Regions from separate parts of the Mesorhizobium sp. Cs1321R2N1 genome, predicted to be linked through region 2. Evidence: riboswitches for the same ligand, from Rfam matches in the RefSeq annotation. Region 2 holds a riboswitch; each other region holds the start of a gene.
What was found. A riboswitch is a leader RNA that binds a small molecule or an ion and turns the genes downstream of it on or off. The one in region 2 is predicted to bind cobalamin.

Region 1 (6,651 bases), on a different contig from region 2:
GCGGTAGGGCTCTGGATCGATGGCGAACAGGAGATCGCCCTGCTTCACCGTCTGATTGTCCGATATGGCGACCTGGACGATACGACCAGCCGTGTCGGAGGCGATCGACACCTTGGCCTGCTGCAGATTGGCGTTTTCCGTTTCCTGGTAGCGCCCGCCCGTCACCCAGACATAGCCGCCGCCGACGATCAATGCCGCCGGCAAGGCGAACATCAAGAAGAAGCGACCGATGCGGCGCTTCTTCTTCGGCGCTGACTGCACGAGAGGAGCGACCGCGACAGGGGCAGCCGGCTGGGCCGGCGCTTCCATCTCCACCTTGGGAGCGTTTTCTTCTATTTTAGCTACCGCGTTCATGCTGTCGCACCTTCCGCACTCTTGATCTTTTCAAGCGACGAAGCTTCGCTGTCCGTCAGATTTTGTACGATTACATCCAGCGCCCGGATCAGGACGCGCCGATCTTCCGGCGAAACGCCGCTGAGCGATTCCTCATAGACTTCGCCAGCAAGGCTCTTGACGTCCGCATAGGCCGCGTTCGCCTTCTCGGTTGGGAAGATCATGCGCACGCGTCGGTCCGCCGCGTCGGAGCGGCGTTCGATCCAGCCGCCCTCCTCCATCCGGTCGACCAGGCGTGAGACGCTGATCGGCTCGATTTCGAGCAGTTCGGCGAGCCGCGCCTGTGCAACGCCCGCCTCCTTGGCAACGCGGACCAGAAGCCGCCATTGCGCCGAAGAGAGGCCGAGCCCGCTGGCGCGCGCCTCAAAGCGCTTGCGCATCAGGCGCTGCACGTCGTGGATCAAAAATCCCAATCTGTCGATGCCATCTGAAACCATGAGCGGTATATATAATAAGCGTGCTTACTATTCAAGATGCCGGATCGCGATGAAAGTGGCAAAATGCGCATGGCAGGCCTGCAACCCGATCCTGGTTAGCGACAGGTGAACGCGTGCCCGTGCGCAACAACGCCCGGAAGGCAACAAGGCGCCGTCTTCAAAGGCGGTTTCGGACAACCATGGTGACAACAAAGAATGCGCCGAGCGAGCTGGTGATGATGCCGATCGGCAGTTCCTGCGGCGGCAGCAGGGTCCGGGCCAGAAGATCGCTTGCCAGCAGGAGCACCGCCCCGAACAGCGCGCAGCTTGCGATCAAGCGCAGATGCAGGGAACCGGCCAGCGGCCGCGACAGATGCGGGATCATCAATCCGACAAAGCCGATGACACCGGCGACCGAGACGAGGATTGCCGTCGAGAAGGCGGCCACGAGAAATGTCGTCCTGCGCATGCGGGCCACCGGCACGCCGAGGCTTTCGGCAGCGCTTTCGCCGGCCAGGAAAGCGTCCAGCTTGCGGTGGTTCCACAGCCCGTAGGCCGCGATCGTGCCAGCGCCCACCGCACCCAGCCACACATTGTCCCAGCGCGCCAGCCCGAGCCCGCCCATGGTCCAGAACAGCACCGAATGGGCCGCGCGCTGGTCGCCGGCAAAAACCAGATAATTGGTCAAGGCCGTGAACATGAAGGAGACGGCAAGGCCAGCGAGGATCAGCCGCTCCGGACCTTGCCCCCTCACCCGCGCCACCAGCAAAAGCACGATGGAAGCGGCGAGTATGCCGCCGGTGAACGCAGCCACAGGCAAGGTCCAGATGCCGAAACTGTCGCCGAGGACGGTGATGACGGAAACCGCGCCGGCAGCGGCTCCCGACGACAGGCCGAACAGGAAGGGGTCGGCAAGGTCGTTGCGGGTCACCGTCTGCAAAAGCGCGCCGACGATGCCCAGCCCGCCGCCGACACAGATCGCCAGGATCGTGCGCGGCAGCCGCAGGTCGACGACGATCCTGCCGACCGGACCCGATATCTGAGGTTCATCCAGCCCGATGGAACGGCCAAGGGCGGCGACGACATCGGCTAGAGGTATCAGCGTCGAGCCGTAGGCGATCGACAGCAGCGCCAGCGCGACGAGCGCCACCGCGCCCGCCGTCATGGCCAGCGTGAAGCCCTTGTGCCCGGAAAGCGCGCCGGATTTGTGCTCCCGGGCGAGAGCCATCAGAACGCTTCCGGATGCATCGCCCTGGCGATCTTGCCGATGGCGTCGATGTTCGCCGGTCCTGGCGTCAGCTCGGCGTAACGAAGCGCCACGAAGCGCTCGTTCCTGACTGCGTCCGTCTCTTTCATCGCCGGGTGCGCCTTCAGGAAATCGAGCAGTTTCCTGTAACCGCCGCCGTCCTGATAATCGAGCAGGATGAGGAATTGCGGATTGCGCGCCGCCACCGTCTCCCAGTCCGTGTTGCCCCAGCTCGTGTCCATGTCGGCCATGATGTTGTCGCCGCCGGCCGCCGATATCATGGCGCTGGGGATGGCGAACTTTCCCGCGGTAAACGGCTTGTCCTCGCCGGAATCGTAAAGGAACACGCGTGTTCCCTTGGCGCTGCCGACCTTGGCGATGATATCGGCGAGTTGCGCCTTCCAGCCGGAGACAAGCTTCTCCGCTTCTGCTTCCTTGCCGAAGATCTTGCCCAGCTTTTCGATGTCGCCATAGAGCAGGTCCATGGAGGCGGCCGGGCGGCTCCTGTCGAGATGGACGCAGCTTTCGGTCAGCACCAGCGTCTTGATGCCGTGCGGAGCGAGCGTGTCGGGGGTCACGTCACCGCCAGGCTTCATGCCGTAGCACCAGCCGGCGAAGAAGAAGTCGGGCTCGACGGCGAGGAGGTTCTCCAGCGTCGGATATTTCGGTGCCAGTTCGGGAATGGAACCCTGCTCTGCCTTGAAGTCGGGGCCGACTTTATACCATCCGGTGATACCGGTCAGGCCGACAATAGACGGCTGCAGCTTCAGCGCGAAGGCCATCTCGGCCATGTTGAGATCATGGATGACGGCGCGCTTTGGCGGCGCGTCGAAGGTCAGCGGCTTGCCGCAGCTGTCGACGGTCACGGGGAAGGCAAAGGCCGTCGAGGCCAGCAACGAGAAGACGAGGGACAGGGCGAGGCGTTTCACGGACTTTGCTCCTTGGTTGAACCGTGTCGGATAAGGATGGATTTGATCAGGACGGCGGTGCGGCGCGGTTCGGAAGCTCGAACACCGTCAGTTCGCGGTCCTCGGTGGGATGGCGCAGGCGAAACACGTCGATGCCGAAAATCTCGCGGATCAGCTGCTGCGTCAGCGCCTCGTGCGGCGGCGCCAGCGCATGCAGCCGAGCCTCGTTCATCACCGCCACCTTGGTGGCGAAGGGTGCCACCAGCGTCAGATCGTGCAGCACCGCGATCACGGTCATGCCGAAGCCGGCCACCAGTTCGAGCAGTTCCGCGCGGGCGCGCGGATCGAGGTGGTTGGTCGGCTCGTCGAGGAATAGGATTTTGGGCTTCTGCGCGATGGCGCGTGCAAGCTGGGCGCGTTGGCGTTCGCCACCAGACAGCGAGCCGATGGTCCGGCCGAGCAGCGGCAACAGGCCGGTCCGCCGCAGCGCATCCACGACAATGTCGCGTTCCTCGCCGCGGCGCCTCAGGCCGGCATGCGGGACGCGGCCAAGCTCGACATAATCGATCACCGCCAGCCGTGGGTCCGGCTGGTCTGTCTGGCCCACGACGGCGATATGCAGGGCCCGCTCGGCGGGTGAAATCCTGTCCAGGCGTCGCCCGCCAAGCTTCACCTCCCCCGAGCTTGGCCTGAGCATGCCGGACAACATGCGCAGCAGCGTGGTCTTGCCGGCGCCGTTGGGGCCAATGATGGCGAGGCGGTCGCCTGACGTCACCGACAGGCTGACCGCATGGACCAGATGCCGGCCATTCGCCATCGCGCCCAAGTCGCGCGCATCGAGAAGCGGCGCTGTCACCGATTGCCATCCGCCAGCTTGCCGGGTCCCGGGATGCGGGCCAGCGTCTTGCCGGCTAGGCGCGGCGGACGTTGTCCGGAATTGCACCAGCCGTCGGGAAGCGAGGCGTAAAGCCTGGCAAACCGCACGAGATCGGCAGCGTCGGCCTGCGCATCGACCGACCCGAAGAGATAGGCGGCCTTGCCAGGCGCCTGGAAAGCCACCACCAGGGGACGCGCGCAACCCGCCATGCAAGCCACGCCCTCGACCGTGAAACCAAGCGCCACGTCAGGCTGGGCCGAGAGGCGGGAGCGCAACTCGGTGCACAAACCTTCGCCCGACCTGACGCCGGTCGGCACGTCGCGGCAAAGGGTGCACACGATGATCTGGTGCATGGGTCCGGGGTGAATATGATCGATTGCGCCGTCCAACTTCCCGTCACTTTCAAAACTGGCGACGGAAGGATGTTGGTCGACCGGCCGACAAGACCGATGTCCACGTTTCCTCCCGGCACACCCCGTCCGGTCAACTCAGTGATGGCAGGTCTCCTGGCTCACGGGTCTCTGCGCAATCCTGCCTTCCCAGCCTTGCCGGCCAGTGGCGTTCCGGATCTTGCTCGCCGCTTACAGTTGCGGGGGCAGCCGCGGCCTCGACCCAAAATCGGATCTCACCGCGTTCCCTTTTCACCCCTCGCCTTTCGGCTCGGGGACCATCACGAGTCGCAGCCTAGGCCGCGCGCGGCGGCGAGGCAAGCCGATCGTTTGTTTTGTTATAACAGAACCAACAAATGGTCAATCGCTGTCGCGGGCGATCAGTTCCAGCGGCCAGACCTCCCTGATGGTCTCTGGCCCGGCGGCCCCCGCAAAACCCGGCAGCGACGCCAGCAGCATTTCGGCGAGCCGCCGTCCCATGGGCTGCAGCGCCGGGCGGAAAGCGGTCAACGCCGGCGAGAAATAGCGGCAGAGCGGCGTATCGACGATGACGGTCACCGCCATGTCGTGACCCGGTTTGATGCCCATCTCGGCCAGCGCCTTGCAGCCCCCAAGCGCCATTGCGTCATTGTTGAAGATGATGGCGGTCGGCGGGTCCTTGCGCCGCATCACCTGCGGTGTCACTTCGTAGCCACCGGCCTCGTTGATGAAGCCGCCGGCAATCAGGCCGGGATCGACGGCGATGCCATGCCGGCGCAAGGCCTTGCGGTAGCCGTCGAGGAACAGATAGCCGAAATTCAGATCGAGCGACGGGCGGATGGCGGCGATCCGGCGATGGCCGCGCGCCACCAGCCGATCGACCGCGTCGGCGCCTGCTTTTTCGAAATCGAGATCGAGCGAGGGGTAGGCCTTGTCGCCGGAGCGGCTGCGGCCGAGCGTGGCGAAGGGGAAGCCGGCCTGGGTCAGATAGTCGATGCGCTCGTCCTCGCGCCGCGTCCAGGCCAGCACAACCGCATCGGCACGGCGCGTCTCGACGACACGCCGCAGGCGCTCCTGCTGATAGTCGCCCGGCGCGCCCATCACCACGATGAGATCCAGCCCGCTTTCGGCGAGCCGGCCCTGCAATCCAGTCAGGAACGGAATGAAGAACGGCTCGCCGTATTCCTGGTCGCCCGGATGCGGCTGCAGCATGAATGCGATCGAGTGGGTAGCGCCTTGCCTGAGACTGCGGCCGGACTGGTTCGGCGAATAGTTGAGAGCCCTGGCCGCCTCGAGAACGCGCTGGCGCGTGTGGGCATTGACGTCGGCGCGGCCGTTGAGGGCGCGCGACACCGTGCCGATCGAAATGTTCAGGTGACGGGCAAGGTCGTGAATGCTGGACGCCAAGTGACTCTCCCCCTTGCTTGGCTAGCACCGGTGGCCGCCCTGGCCAAGGCGCAACGACGATTTTCATGGGCGGCCGATTGACATTCTACGCCTTCGGGTGTGTTCTCGTAAACGTTTACGGAAAAACGTTTACGGTCACGTCGTGAACGCCGGGACGATCGGCCTGGAGGGGCCGAGAGGAGGAGCGCTGGATGATCGACGCCGTTCTGGTCGGCTGCGGAGCGATGAGCAAGGCCTGGCTCGATGCCGCGCGGCAAATCGACGGGCTCGCCATTGTCGGCCTTGTCGATCTCGATGCCGACAGGGCGAAGGCCAGGGCTCGCGAATACGACCTTGGTGGTGCCGTCACCGGCACCAGTCTCGACGCCGTGCTCGACCAGACCCGACCGCAAGCGGTCTTCGATGTGGTGGTTCCCGCCGCCCGGCGCGACGTTGCGTTTTCCGCCTTTGCCCATCATTGCCATCTGCTGACGGAAAAGCCGCTCGCCGATAGCCCGGAGAATGCCCGCGCCATCGTCCAGGCCGCCCGCCAGGCCGGGCGCATCCATGCTGTCGTCCAGAACCGCCGCTATGTCACCAATGTCAGGCGCATCCGGAGATTTCTGGACTCCGGCGCCATCGGCAAGCCGACCAGCATCCACGCCGACTTTTTCGTCGCACCACATTTCGGCGGTTTTCGCGAGGAGATGGCCCATGTGCTGCTGCTCGACATGGCGATCCACACATTCGACGCCGCCCGCTACATGGTCAATGGCGAGCCGGCCGGCGTGCATTGCCAGGAATGGGAACCGGCCAATTCCTGGTACCGACAGGGCTCGTCGGCCAGCGCGGTCTTCGATCTCGGCGACGGCAAGGTCTTCACCTATGCGGGCAGCTGGTGCGCGGCCGGCTTCCGCACCAGTTGGGAGGGCAGCTGGCGCGTCGTCGCCGAGCGCGGCAGCCTGATCTGGGACGGCCATGACGGGTTGAAGGCGGAAGTGGTGGTGCCGGGCCGCGACGGCATGTTCGACAAAATTCAGCCAATCGAGGTGCCCGC
Region 2 (6,651 bases):
TCGGTCGAACTTGGCGGTTACGACGCTTGGTTCGGACGCATAGGCTGAAACATCTGAGGAATCACTGGAGGAAATCAATGGCCGATGTCAATTTGAGACAAGTGAAGAAGTCCTACGGCAATCTCAATATTCTCCACGGCATCGACCTCGACATCAAATCGGGTGAATTCATCGTCTTCGTCGGCCCGTCGGGCTGCGGCAAGTCGACCTTGCTGCGCTCGATCGCCGGGCTTGAGGAAATCACCTCGGGTGAACTCAGGATCGACGGTCAGGTGGTCAACGACGTGCCGCCGTCGAAGCGCGGCATCGCCATGGTGTTCCAGTCCTATGCGCTCTATCCGCACATGACCGTCTACGACAACATGGCCTTCTCGATGAAGATCGGCAAGGAAAGCAAGGCCGAGATCGACAAGCGGGTACGGCAGGCGGCCGAGATCCTGCAGTTGACCAAATATCTCGACCGCCTGCCCAAGGCGATGTCGGGCGGCCAGCGCCAGCGTGTCGCCATCGGCCGCGCCATCGTGCGCAATCCGAAAGTGTTCCTGTTCGACGAACCGCTGTCGAACCTTGACGCGGCGCTGCGCGTCGCCACGCGCATCGAGATCGCCAAGCTCAAGGAATCGATGCCCAACACGACTATGATCTATGTCACGCACGACCAGGTCGAGGCGATGACGCTGGCCGACCGCATCGTCGTGCTGAAGGATGGCCACATCGAGCAGGTCGGCACGCCGATGGAGCTCTACAAGAGCCCCGGCAACCTCTTCGTCGCCCAGTTCATCGGCTCACCGGCCATGAATATCCTGCCGGCGGCGGTCGACAAGACGGGCAATCCGACCATCGTCAGTCATGTCGGCGGCCGCAAGGCGACGGTACCGATCGCGACGCCTGCTTCGGCAAAAGGAGCGGCGGTCAGCTTCGGCGTGCGGCCGGAAGATCTCGCGATCGCCAGTGGCAGCGATTATCTGTTCGAGGGGACGGTCGATTATCTCGAGCAGCTCGGTGAGGTTCAGCTGGTCTATATCGACATCGGCCGTGCCGACCTGCCGCTGGTGACCAAGTTGCCGGGCAATGTCGAGGTCAAGCGCGGCTCGACGCTGCGGCTGACCGCCAATGCCGGAGATCTTCATATCTTCGATGCGGATGGACGGTCGTTCGCCCTGCAGGAAGCGGAAGCAAAAGCCGCCTGAGACCACAAGCTGTCTCGACAACGCAAAAAGAGAGCGGCGGGCAAGCCCGCCGCTCTCTTTTGTATATTACCACGGCTGGTTAGTTGTTGCCGAAGAGGTTGCGGTCTGCGCCCTGAGGGGCGGACTTCTGTACGTCGCCCGACGAATTGAGCAGCTTGTAGACAGGCGATTCGCTCTTGCGGATCGAGCCCGTATGCGAGGTGTCGACGTTGACGGTCGCCTGCTTGTTGATGTCGGTGCCGCCAACGTTGTCGTTGCCGGCATAGGCGCTGCCAGCGGCAATCAGAAGAGCGGCGGCGGTAAGAACAATCTTTTTCATTTTGGTACTCCGATTTTTTCGAATTCAAGGGGCGGGCTGAGCGCGCCGTCCTTGCTTGAAGAGATGTTAGTTGTTGCCGAACAGGTTGCGATCGGCGCCGTGCTGGACGGGCTCCTGGCTGGCAGGAGCCGACTTGTCGACCGACGCGGTGTACGAGTTGTCCACCGCGGCGGCAGGCTGGTTGGCACCGTTGGAGCCATAGTTGTCGCTGGCAAAAGCGCTGCCGGAAATGGCCAGAACGGCGGCGGCGGCAATAAGGATCTTGTTCATTTTAGGTACTCCTGAATTTCTTGAATTCCGCCGGATCGGCGGGCAAGCCCGCCAATCCGTGGGGACAGGCCGTTAGCGGCCGAAGAGGTTGCGATCGCTGCCCTGAGCAGGCGTCTGAGCAACAGGCTCCGACGTCTTGGTGGAGGTGGAAGCGGTGTACGAACTGTCCACCGCGGCAGCAGGCTGGTTGGCGCCGTTCGAACCGTAATTGTCGCTACCAGCGAAGGCGCTGCCGGAAACAGCCAGAAGGGCGGCGGCAGTGAGAATGATCTTTTTCATTTTTTGGTACTCCAGTATTTTTCCGTCCGTCTAGCGGCGTGTCTTGGGATTAAATCGCGTCGTTCGGACAGCCCCGATGTGGGAGAGCACCCTTGCCGTTTCCAATCACGAAGTTGTTCAGCGTGGACCATGACTCCACCACTTGAAATTGTACCAGCGCCTTCCGCATCTCTTATTTTATCTTGTGATATCAGTTAGTTACGTTAAAACAGCGTCCTGATCACCAACTGTGTCGGAGGCTCGGCGTTCACAGCGTCTTGCACGCACCGTCAACAGAAACGAACCGTTCGGTTCGATTTTAGCCTCCTCTAATAGTCACTTTTTGAAACTGTTAACCTATTTGCTGCCGGCAAAGGGGTCGGCGCGGCTTGGCGACAGAAGGCGATTCCAATCGGCTACAAGCCTGTCATGACGATCCAGCATGCGTGTCGCGCCGCATGGATGCGATGTCGCTTTCATGCCGATGTCGCAAAGTCTGTCGTGGTTAGATCAGGCATCTCAGGTGCCGCTGCGTGACGACGGAGCGGAGAATTGGGAAGCCGGTCAGATTCCGGCGCTGCCCCCGCAACGGTGGTGGAGTTCAAGTCGCAACGGGAGACCACTGGGCGAAAGCCTGGGAAGGTGTCGCGATGGTCCGCAAGGGACAACTCCAGAGCCCGGAAACCAGCCCGAGATCGCTAGAACTCGACTGATCGCGGTGGGCGGTCAAGAGGCGGATGGTGTCTGTCCGGCTTTTCGCCGATCTGCGCCCAGTCCTTCCTCAATCACCACCAGTTCAGTCCTTGAAACTGAGGACAGGACATGGACGCGCGCAACGACATGCTGAGGCTCTTGAACAGCCGCAGACAAGGCTTTTCGCTGGAACAGCCCTTTTACACCGACCCGGACTACTTCAAGCTCGACATGGAGTTGATCTGGTATCGCGACTGGCTGTTCATCGGCCATGATTGCGAATTGCCCAAGCCGGGCAGCTTCATCACCATGCAGATCGGCGATTATCCGGTCGTGCTGGTGCGCGATCAGCAGGGCAAGATCAACGCCTTCCACAATTCCTGCCGCCATCGCGGCAGCCGCGTCTGCAATTCCGACAAGGGCACGGCCGCCAAGCTGGTCTGTCCCTATCACCAATGGACCTACGAGCTCGACGGCCGGCTGCTGTTCGCCCGCCAGATGGCCGATGGGTTCGACAAGAGCCAGTTCGGCCTGAAGCCGGTCGCCTGCGAAAGCGTCGCCGGCCATGTCTTCATCTGCCTGGCCAAGGAGCCAGCCGACTTCGCGCCGATGCGGGCGATGATCGAGCCCTACCTTTTGCCGCACCGGCTGCGTGAGGCAAAAGTCGCCTTCGAGAGCACCATCATCGAGAAGGGCAACTGGAAGCTGGTCTGGGAGAACAACCGCGAATGCTATCATTGCGCCGGCAACCATCCCGAACTCTGCAAGACCTTCCCGGAAGCACCGACGGTGACGGGCGTCCAAGGCGCCGACAGCGACCCGGAGATGCTGGCGCACTGGGCGAAATGCGAAGCGGCCGGCCTGCCGAGCAAGTTCCGCATCGATCCGGCCGGCCAGTATCGCGCGACCCGCGCGCCGCTGCTGCGCGATGCCGTCAGCTACACGATGACGGGAAAGCGCGCGGTCGAGAGGAATCTTTCCGACAGCGTTTCAACCAACCGCATCGGTTCGTTGCTGCTTTACCACTATCCGACGACCTGGAACCACATCCTGGGCGACCACGCCGTCACCTTCCGAGTGCTGCCGATCAGCGCCACGGAAACGGCGGTGACGACCAAATGGCTGGTGCACAAGGATGCGGTCGAGGGCGTCGATTACGATCTCGCAGAACTCACCCATGTCTGGACCGAGACCAACGACCAGGATCGCCGCATCGTCGAGGAAAACGCCTTCGGCATCCTGTCGCCGGCCTACGAGCCAGGCCCCTATTCGGAGATGCATGAGGGCGGCGTGATCCAGTTCGTCGAGTGGTACGCATCCTTCATCGGGCCACGGCTTGCCGAAGGCGGCCGGCCGGCCCTGCGCAGCGTTGCCTAAGGCATATCGCTAGAGACGGCGGTTTTGGACATGCGCGGAACAAAAGGGACAAGAGGATGAATGCGATGACGGATCTCGGCCTCTATCGCCATCTCGACCAGATGGCGCCCTGGAACGACAGGTTGCAGGTGCTGGAAGTGACCGGCGTCACCGACGAGGCGCCCGACGTGAAGACCTTCACCTTCCGGTCCGACAACCAGACCTGGTTCCGCTACAAGCCGGGCCAGTTCGTGACGCTGGAATTGCCGACACCGGACGGGCCGCTGATGCGCACCTATACGCTGTCATCGTCACCGTCGCGGCCATTCTCGATCGCGGTGACGGTGAAGGCGCAGGTGGGCAGCATCGGCACACGCTGGATGTTCGATCACCTGGCGCCGGGCTCGCACGTCAAGGCCTATGGACCAGGCGGCGACTTTTCACTGCACAGCCATCCGGCGGCGAAATATCTGTTCATCTCGGCCGGATCCGGCGTGACGCCGATGATGTCGATGCTGCGCTGGCTGAACGACTGCGCGCCATGGACCGATGTCGGCTTCGTCAACTGCGCGCGGCGCCCGGAAGAGATCATCTTCCGCAAGGAGCTGGAGCTGCTCGGCGGCCACATGCCGGGCCTGTCGCTCGGCTTCATGATCGAGGAACGGTCGAGCCGCGAGGGCTGGTATGGCCATATGGGCCGCATCGACGCTATCCGGCTGCCGCTGCTGGCGCCGGATTTCCGCGAACGCGAAATCTTCTGCTGCGGCCCCGACCCCTTCATGCGCGCCGTGCGCGGCATGCTCGAAGCCGCCGGCTTCGACATGGCAAAGTACCATCAGGAGAGCTTTGCCGCGCCGACCGTTGAGGAAATCCCGGTGCCATTCGCGGCGCCGGCGCAGGACGGTGTGGCTGTCCCCGTCGAAGCCGCAACGCCGATCCGCTTCGCGCTTTCGGACGTCGACGCCGACTGTGTCGCCGGCCAGACCGTGTTGCAGACGGCGCGTGCTTCGGGCGTGCGGATACCGGCGGCCTGCGAATTCGGCCTGTGCGGAACCTGCAAGGTGAAGAAAGTCTCCGGCAGCGTCGAGATGAGCCACAATGGCGGCATCCTCGATCACGAGATCGACGATGGCTTCATCCTGGCCTGCTGTTCAAAGCCACTGTCGGCATTGGAAATCGAGGCTTGATCCGCCCGGCCTTCGACTGATCCGGGAATGGTCCGCGCCTTGCCGGCACGGTCGGATCGGCCTCAAAATGCACACCCTACGAAAAAGAGCCGAGGGCACAATCGCGGCAGTCGTTCCTCTATGACGATGATGTCCGGCTGTCAGCCATCATCGAGGTCTCGCGTTCGCGGGCTCTTATGTCGGCAAGCATCCATGCCGACAGGGACAAGGGCACCAATACGCCGATGCCAAGCCCGATACCGTTCACCAGATGGGCGATGGCAGGGTAGAGCCAGACGAGCGCCAGGAAAATCCGGGGCATGTTGGCGCGCGTCGAAAAAAGGTAGGCCACGGCGACGGCAAGACCGACCGTGTCGTAGCTGTAGCCGTACGGCGTCGCGACCGTTGCCAGCACGGCGGTGAGGACCACTCTTTCGCCGTGCTCGACCTGCCGCCAAGGCAACCAGACCCAGATGGAGGCACAGATTGCGGCAATGGTCGCAACGGCTTGCATCACATAGGCCACCGTCAGTCCGGCGCCGCATGCGCGCGCCAGGAAGAACATGGTTGCGGCATTGGCCTGGTAGGGTTGCGGATAGGGCGCCTCCAGGATTGCCGTCATCAGGGGGCGGGTTTCGGTCCAGAACAGATGCCAGACGTCGAACCCGAGCGAGAGCCCGGTCAAAATGAACAGCGTGGCAGATGACAGGGCCGCGGCGGCGATGGCACGCCAGTTGCCGCCGGCCAGCAGGCAGAACGGCACCAGAATGCCCAGATGCGGCTTGATCGTCAGCAAACCGAACAGCAGCCCAGCCAGGATTGGCCGTTTTGGCGCCACGGCCAGCCCGCCAATGAGAAGAGCCGTCGTCAGGGCACCGTTCTGGCCGAAGATGGCGTTGATGAAGACGGCCGGACACACAAGGACGGCCGCTTCGGCCCGCGTGCCCAGCTTCAGCGGCCGCACCGCCAGCCACAGGCAGAAGAGGGTGCCGAAAGTCCAGATGAAATAGGCGGGAAAGATCGGCAGCAGCGCGAGCGGCGCGCCGAAGACCAGGATGCTGGGCGGGTAACTCCATTCCTGGTTGGGAAGATCGGGCGAAAACATCCGCCGCAGGGCCGCGCGATAGCTGTCGACGTCAAACAGCCAGGCTACATGGCCGTCGAGCGCCATGCGTCCGCCGGCCCACAGATTGGTGAAATCCCAATAGGGCAGCCGGTCACTGAGCTCGGAGAAGCCGTGCTCGTCGAAGGTCCACAAGGCAAGATAGTAGCGCAGCCCGATCAGGATTCCGGTGCACAGCACAAGTGCCGCGAAACGGATATCGGATCGAAAAGGGGCAGTCTGGTTGACTGGTGCCATTGCGCTGTTTTCCAAGACCCTGGCAGTCTTGATAGGGGG
Region 3 (6,651 bases), on a different contig from region 2:
CCGCTCAGCCTTCCGGCAGCGGAATGAATTCTTTCTCATCGCCAGGAACGATATCGAAGCGGCCGGTCTTCCATTCCTGCTTGGCCTGCTCGATGCGCTCCTTCGACGAAGAGACGAAATTCCACCAGATGTAGCGCTTCGAACCGAGCGAGGCGCCGCCGAACAGCATGAAATGCGCACCGGTTTGCGACGATATGACGATCTCGTCGCCGGGCCGGAACACCAGCAGCCGTTCGGCCGGAAAGACGTCGCCCGAAATCGAGACTTCGCCCTCCAGCGTGTAGATGGCGCGCTCTTCCGCATCGGCCGGGATTTTGACGCTGGCACCGGGCCCCAGCCGCAAATCGGCGTAGAGCGTGTCGGAATCTGCCCGCACCGGGGACCGCAACCCTTGGAAGTCACCGATGACGACGCGGCCGCTGACGCCTTCGGCATCGATCTCTGGAAGCCGCAGCGCCGCTGTGTTCTCGAACACCGGTGCAACCTCTTCCTTGCCGTCCGGCAGAGCCAGCCAGGTCTGCAGGCCGGAGATCGACATCGGCGCGCCGCGCAATTCCTGCGGCGTGCGCTCGGAGTGGACGATGCCACGGCCCGCGGTCATCAGGTTCACGTCGCCGGGCTCGATCACCATTTCGGTGCCGAGCGAATCGCGATGCCTGATCTTACCATCGAACAGATAGGTCACTGTCGACAGGCCGATATGCGGGTGCGGACGAACATCGAGCGCCTGGCCGGCGCGCATGATCGCGGGGCCCATGCGATCGAAGAAAATGAACGGCCCGACCAGCCTTCTCTTGGCGGTCGGCAAGGCGCGGCGCACCTCGAAGCCGCCAATATCCTTGGCGTTGGGGATGACCATCAGTTCGATCTGGTCGCTGGCGAAGGCATCGCCGGCCTCAGGGTCTTCCCCCGGGAAGAAGCTCATGAACTCTCCTGGTCAGCGCTCGGTGGCCGCTTTGGACATGTCAGGCGAACCGGATCGCCGCCTTTGCTCTCAGTTTGGCTGCCACCTCTTCGCGATTGCGCGGATGCTGGTGGGTTTCCAGGGAATCAAGCAATTCGCGTGCGGATGCCGCGATGGCTTCGACCGCATGATCGAACGCATGCTGGTTCTGTTTCGACGGTCGCGTCGTTCCGCTGAGCTTGCGGACAAACTGGAGTGCCGCGTCGCGGACTTCGTCATTGGTTGCCGGCGGATCAAAATTGAACAGGGTCTTGATGTTTCTGCACATCGCTTCCGTATCTCCTCTTGTCCGTTTCAATCGGGACGAGTTGTATCCTCAATCATGATCGTGTCCAAAAGTCGGTAAGCCTGCTCCGGACCTCAGTCCGCGTCGAGCGGCTCGGTTCCAACCGGCTTGCCGTCGCGCGACAGCCTGATCTTCTCGACCTTGTCCTCGGCGGCCTTCAGCAACCGGTCGCAATGCACCTTCAGCGCCTCGCCGCGTTCGTAGATCCGGATCGACTGGTCGAGCGGCACGTCGCCACGCTCCAGATCATCGACGATCTTCTCCAGCGCGTCGAGTGCCTGCTCGAAGCTCATCGCCTTGACGTCTTCGTTGATCTCACCAGTCATCATTCATCCTTTCATCAGTCGCCCGACATGGGCGCCGACCGAAAATGCCAATCCCTGCAGATCGTAGCCGCCCTCGAGCACGCTGACGAGCCGGTTGCCGCTATGGCGTGCGGCGCGCTGCATCAGTTGGCCGGTCGCCCAGTCGAAATCGTCCTCGGTAAGATTGATCTCCGCCAGCGGGTCGCGATGGTGCGCGTCGAAGCCGGCCGAAACGATGATCAAATCGGGCGCGAAATTGTCGAGTGCCGGGAGCACGCGCGACAGGAAAGCATCGCGAAAAACCTCGCTGCCGGTCTGCGGCGCCAGCGGCGCGTTGACGATATTGCCGGCGCCGGTCTCGTTCTTCGCGCCGGTGCCGGGATAGAGCGGCATCTGGTGCGTCGAGCAATAGAGCACCGAGGGATCGTCCCAGAAAATATCCTGCGTGCCGTTGCCGTGGTGCACGTCCCAATCGACGACGGCGACACGCTCCGCACCATGCTTCTTCTGCGCATAGCGGGCAGCGATAGCCGCAGTGTTGAAGAAGCAGAAGCCCATGGCCGTGGTCTTTTCGGCATGGTGGCCGGGCGGACGAGCCGCGACGAAGACATTGTCGGCGCGGCCCGCAAAGACGTCGTCGACGGCGGCATTGGCGGCGCCGATCGCGGTGATCACCGCCTGCCAGCTCTTCGGGCTGGCGGTGGTGTCGGCGTCGATGCGGGCGAGGCCTTCAGCGGGAATGGCGGCACGCACGCGCGCGACGAAATCGGCGGGATGCGCATAGAGGATGGTCGCCTCGTCGCCTTGCGGTGCCTCGGCGCGGTCAAGCGCGGCAAAAGCTTCGTCGTCGAGCACGCGCTCGATGGCGCGCAAGCGGTCGGGCCGCTCGGGGTGACCTGGCGGGGTGATGTGTTCGAGGAAGATCGGGTGCGTGTAGAGACGAGTGGCCATGTCCCCCTTATCTAGTGCCCCGGCGCCGTGATGGCCATGCGTTGCGGCTTGATCGCTGGGGAAAATCACGCCTGCGTCCATTCATGTCGCTGCGGGCATTGGCGTCGCCGGCGCTTCGGCGTAAGGTCGCCGCCACTGCCTGGTGCCTGCCGGAGGTTTGTTTTAGCCGCATTTCTGCGACGCCAAGTGATTCCACTTGGGAGCAAATGCTCTGGCGGGAGAATCGGGAACACGGTTTGATGCCGTGGCGTGCCCAACGCTGTGAGGGGGACCGCGCCGGTAAATGCCACTGTCGATGACGGGAAGGCACCGGACGTGGGTTGATCCCGAGCCAGAAGACCGGCCTGGCAGGCATCGTCATCCGCATGGTCAGGCGGATGATATCAGAGCGACGTGCGCCCTCCTGGACGCACAAGTACGCTCTGAGAATTTGAACTGCTGCAATCGCAAGGGGACAAGCGATGCCGGAAGCTATGACCGCTCCAACGGCCGATGGATTTGATCAGATCGCGCGCGACGCGGTTTACCGCGCCATGTTCACGCGGCGCGACGTCCGCAGCCATTTTACATCGGAAGCGATCGACGACGAGGTGCTGGCGCGGCTTTTGCTCGCCGCCCATCACGCGCCGTCAGTCGGCTTCATGCAGCCTTGGAATTTCATCGTCATCCGCGATGCCGCGCGACGGGCGGAGGTGCGCGATCTGTTCTTGGCGGCGCGCGAACAGGAACTGCCGGCAATCGAGGCGGACCGGCGGGCGCTTTACCGCAAGCTCAAGCTCGAAGGCATCTGCGAAAGCGCATTGAACATCTGCATCACCTGCGACCGCGAGCGCTCGAAAGCCTCGCCGCTGGGACGCTGGCACAATCCGGAAATGGATCTCTACAGCACGGTCTGCGCGGTGCAGAATTTTTGGCTGGCGGCACGCGCCGAGGGAGTCGGCGTCGGCTGGGTCAGCATCATCGAGGCGCAAGCGCTGAAGAGCCTGCTGTCCATCCCCGATCACGTGACGCCGATCGCCTATCTCTGCGTCGGCCGTGTCTCGGAGTTCGCGCCAAAACCGGATCTCGAAACGCATGGCTGGGGCCGACGGCTGCCGTTGCCCGACCTGATCATGAGCGAGACTTTTTGTGGGCAAGGCGAAGCGCCGCTCAAATCGACAGTGGCCCGCTTCAGCACTGTTGCCGGTGGGCCCGCCAGCCCAACCGATCAGCGTGTCGCGCCGGCCGTGCCCCAGCGCGAACCGTCGAAGGTGGAGAGCGCCTTGCGCTTGAGTTCCCGGAACTTCGACGAGGCATCGGCCAGCCTGGCGTCCCAGGCGGCATCGGGCACCTGACCCTCGATGGTCTTGAAATAGACCTGCATCAGGCAGGCGATGGCGAACGGCTCGATGAACGCCGCCTTAAAGGCCCAGGCAAAGACGATGGCCAGAACGAAGGCCCAACCGGCGAGCTGTCCTGGCATGACGTAAAGAATGGCGGCTGCCGGGGCCAGCATCAGCAGGAAGATGACGAAGGAGACCCCCCACATGATCACGGCCAGCCAGACGGCGTTCTTGAGCATGATCTTGCCGTTCTGGGCGTAGAGCACAACGCCTTGCCGCGCGGTCTCGAAGGGCGAGGACGAATTGATGCGGATGTTGTAGCCGAGAATGATCTCGTCGACATAGGTCAGCGACAGGCGGATCACCGTGTTGAGGAACGAGACCAGGCCGCTCAGGCCCGGAATGGGCAGGAAAGCCGCGATGCCGCCCAGCAGGCCGGTGATGGCGCGGATGGCGCCCTTGACCAGCTGGTCGACGACGAAAAGGATGTTCGCCTCGGCAAAACGCTCGGTCACAACCCCTTTCGCATAGGCGATCTGGTTCTGGCCGTCGGGTACGTCGTGGCCGTCGATCAGATGCACCATGACGGCGATATGGCCTGCCTTGACGACGTAGAGGATGTATTCGCGAATCCAGTAGACAGCGATCGAGACGAGGCCGAAACCGACAATCCCGCCCCACATGGCAAAGGACAACGGCCCGTCGGGATCGGTGGAGATATGGCCGACGCCATAGCCGACCGAGGCACCGGTGCCGGTGGCCATGATATAGGCCAGCGTGATGCCGAAATAGACGATCATACGAAAGACGATGAAAGGCCAGGTCCGCATCATGATGGACACCGACCTGCCGATATCGAAATCCCACATACCCCGAATCCCCCAGAGGTGGCTGTGGAGGATGCGCCCAAACCGTCTATTGTCAATTGCGAGCGGTGGCGGAGCCCGATTGCGGGTCAGTTTGGCCGCGCCTCCGGCTTCTCGAGCAGGCCTTCGAGCAATTGCTTGAACGCTGCCACCACCTTCCTCGACGTCGCTTCGGGATCGTTCGAGTTGGCGATCCGCTGCGCGGCCTGGCTGCTCGCCCCGTTGATCAGCCGCGCCGCGGTCTCGGGATCGAGGCCCGGCACGACCACCCCGTCCTGTTGCAGCGCGGTCAGATGATCGGTCATTGAACCGACGCAGGCATTGGCATTCGACCACTGTGCCGGGTCGCCCAGCACGGCCGGACCGTCCCGGAACATGATGCGCTGGATTTCCGGCTCCAGCGCCATTTCGATGTAGGTCGTGCATTCGTCGACGAAATGCTGCCAGCGGGTCGGCGCCCTCGACGCGACCTCATTCACCCGCGCGGCCATTTCCGCATCAATTTGCGCGATAACCGCCTGCAGCAGTCCCTTCTTGTCGCCGAAGTGATGATAGAGGGCGCCGCGCGTCAGTCCGGCCGATGCCGTGAAATCGTCCATCGACGCTTCGGCATAACCGATGGTGCCAAAGGCTTGGCGCGCCGCGGCGATCAGCTTGGCACGCGTCTCGGCGATCATCTCCTTGCGGGGTCGGTGCATGCTCTGGCCTTATCTACATACGCTCCGTATGCCAATTGACATACGCGACGTATGGTCTATCTAACACTTATACGTCTCGTATGTAATTGTCGAATCGCCCCTTGTCGAGGAACAGGATCATGCAAAACCCCTACTCGGAAATCTTTCGCGCTCCTGGCGCCAGGGGCTTTGCCGCCGCCGGCTTCATGGCGCGCCTGCCGATCGCCATGGCGCCGATCGGCATCGTGGCGATGCTGTCGCAGACGCGTGGCGAATACTGGCTGGCGGGTGCGGTTTCGGCGACGTTCGCCTTGGCCAATGCTTTCCTGGCGCCGCAAATATCGAGGTTGGTCGACCGCCTCGGCCAGACGCGGGTTGTCGTCCCCACCACCATCATCTCCGTGCTCGCATTCGCGGCCCTGATCGCATCGGCCAATCAGGACTGGCCGGTATGGACGCTATTCGTGTCGGCATTGCTGGCCGCGGCGATGCCAAGCATGCCGGCCATGGTACGCGCGCGCTGGACCGAGATTTTCCGGGGCCGGCCCGAGATGAACACCGCCTTCGCCTTCGAGTCGGCGGCCGACGAACTGGTCTACATCGCCGGCGCATCGCTGTCGGTTGGTCTCAGCGCCGCGCTGTTCCCGGAAGCGGGCGTGCTCGTCAGCACGCTGTTCCTGGCCCTGGGCTCGACAGCCTTCATCCTGCAGCGTTCGACCGAACCGCAGGTGCGACCGGTGGACCATGGCTCAACCGGCTCGGCTATCCGCCTGGGGCCGGTTCAAATCATCACCTTCGCCATGATCTTCATCGGCGCGACTTTCGCGACGACGGAGGTGAGCACGGTGGCGATCACCAAGGAACTCGGCCAGCCAGGCGCCGCAAGTCTCGTCATCGGCGTCTATGCGCTGGGCTCCTTCGTGCTCGGCATCATCATCGGCGCGCTCAACCTGAAAGCACCGCTGCAGCGCCAGCTCGCCATCGCGGTCGCGTTGGTCGCGCTCGGCACACTGCTGCCGCTTACCGCCAGCACCGTGCCCGTGCTCGCGCTGACTGTCTTCATCAGCGGCGTGGCGATCTCGCCGACCTTCATCACCGCCTTCGGCCTGATCGAACGGCATGTGCCTGAGACGATGCTGACCGAAGGCATCACCTGGGTGACCACCGGCATCGGCATCGGCATGGCGCTCGGTTCGTTCGCTGCCGGCGCGATGGTGGATGCGTTCGGCGCCCAGAACGGGTTCTGGGTTTCGGTGGCATCGGGCGTTATCGCACTGGTC

Region 1: another riboswitch for cobalamin. It lies ahead of O7A61_RS17695 (DUF1636 family protein); the one in region 2 lies ahead of O7A61_RS26195 (aromatic ring-hydroxylating oxygenase subunit alpha).
Region 3: another riboswitch for cobalamin. It lies ahead of bluB (5,6-dimethylbenzimidazole synthase); the one in region 2 lies ahead of O7A61_RS26195 (aromatic ring-hydroxylating oxygenase subunit alpha).

The regions. Positions count from the first base shown of each region.
Region 1 covers NZ_JAPYKP010000065.1:19,980-26,630, forward strand. The annotation lists gene O7A61_RS17670 (HlyD family secretion protein) at 1-354, opposite strand, end outside; gene O7A61_RS17675 (MarR family winged helix-turn-helix transcriptional regulator) at 351-830, opposite strand; gene O7A61_RS17680 (FecCD family ABC transporter permease) at 988-2,037, opposite strand; gene O7A61_RS17685 (ABC transporter substrate-binding protein) at 2,037-2,984, opposite strand; gene O7A61_RS17690 (ABC transporter ATP-binding protein) at 3,031-3,819, opposite strand; gene O7A61_RS17695 (DUF1636 family protein) at 3,816-4,193, opposite strand; cobalamin riboswitch at 4,320-4,527, opposite strand; gene O7A61_RS17700 (LacI family DNA-binding transcriptional regulator) at 4,590-5,615, opposite strand; gene O7A61_RS17705 (Gfo/Idh/MocA family protein) at 5,807-6,651, shown strand, end outside.
Region 2 covers NZ_JAPYKP010000142.1:8,483-15,133, forward strand. The annotation lists gene bglA (beta-galactosidase BglA) at 1-48, shown strand, start outside; gene O7A61_RS26175 (ABC transporter ATP-binding protein) at 78-1,190, shown strand; gene O7A61_RS26180 (DUF680 domain-containing protein) at 1,270-1,509, opposite strand; gene O7A61_RS26185 (DUF680 domain-containing protein) at 1,576-1,779, opposite strand; gene O7A61_RS26190 (DUF680 domain-containing protein) at 1,852-2,058, opposite strand; cobalamin riboswitch at 2,542-2,744, shown strand; gene O7A61_RS26195 (aromatic ring-hydroxylating oxygenase subunit alpha) at 2,860-4,107, shown strand; gene O7A61_RS26200 (hybrid-cluster NAD(P)-dependent oxidoreductase) at 4,173-5,273, shown strand; gene O7A61_RS26205 (glycosyltransferase family 87 protein) at 5,392-6,612, opposite strand.
Region 3 covers NZ_JAPYKP010000031.1:19,248-25,898, reverse strand. The annotation lists gene O7A61_RS11260 (pirin family protein) at 5-925, opposite strand; gene O7A61_RS11255 (DUF2277 domain-containing protein) at 966-1,232, opposite strand; gene O7A61_RS11250 (exodeoxyribonuclease VII small subunit) at 1,325-1,576, opposite strand; gene O7A61_RS11245 (histone deacetylase family protein) at 1,580-2,506, opposite strand; cobalamin riboswitch at 2,674-2,867, shown strand; partial or broken gene bluB (5,6-dimethylbenzimidazole synthase) at 2,968-3,627, shown strand; gene O7A61_RS11235 (hypothetical protein) at 3,714-4,697, opposite strand; gene O7A61_RS11230 (TetR/AcrR family transcriptional regulator) at 4,784-5,392, opposite strand; gene O7A61_RS11225 (MFS transporter) at 5,512-6,651, shown strand, end outside.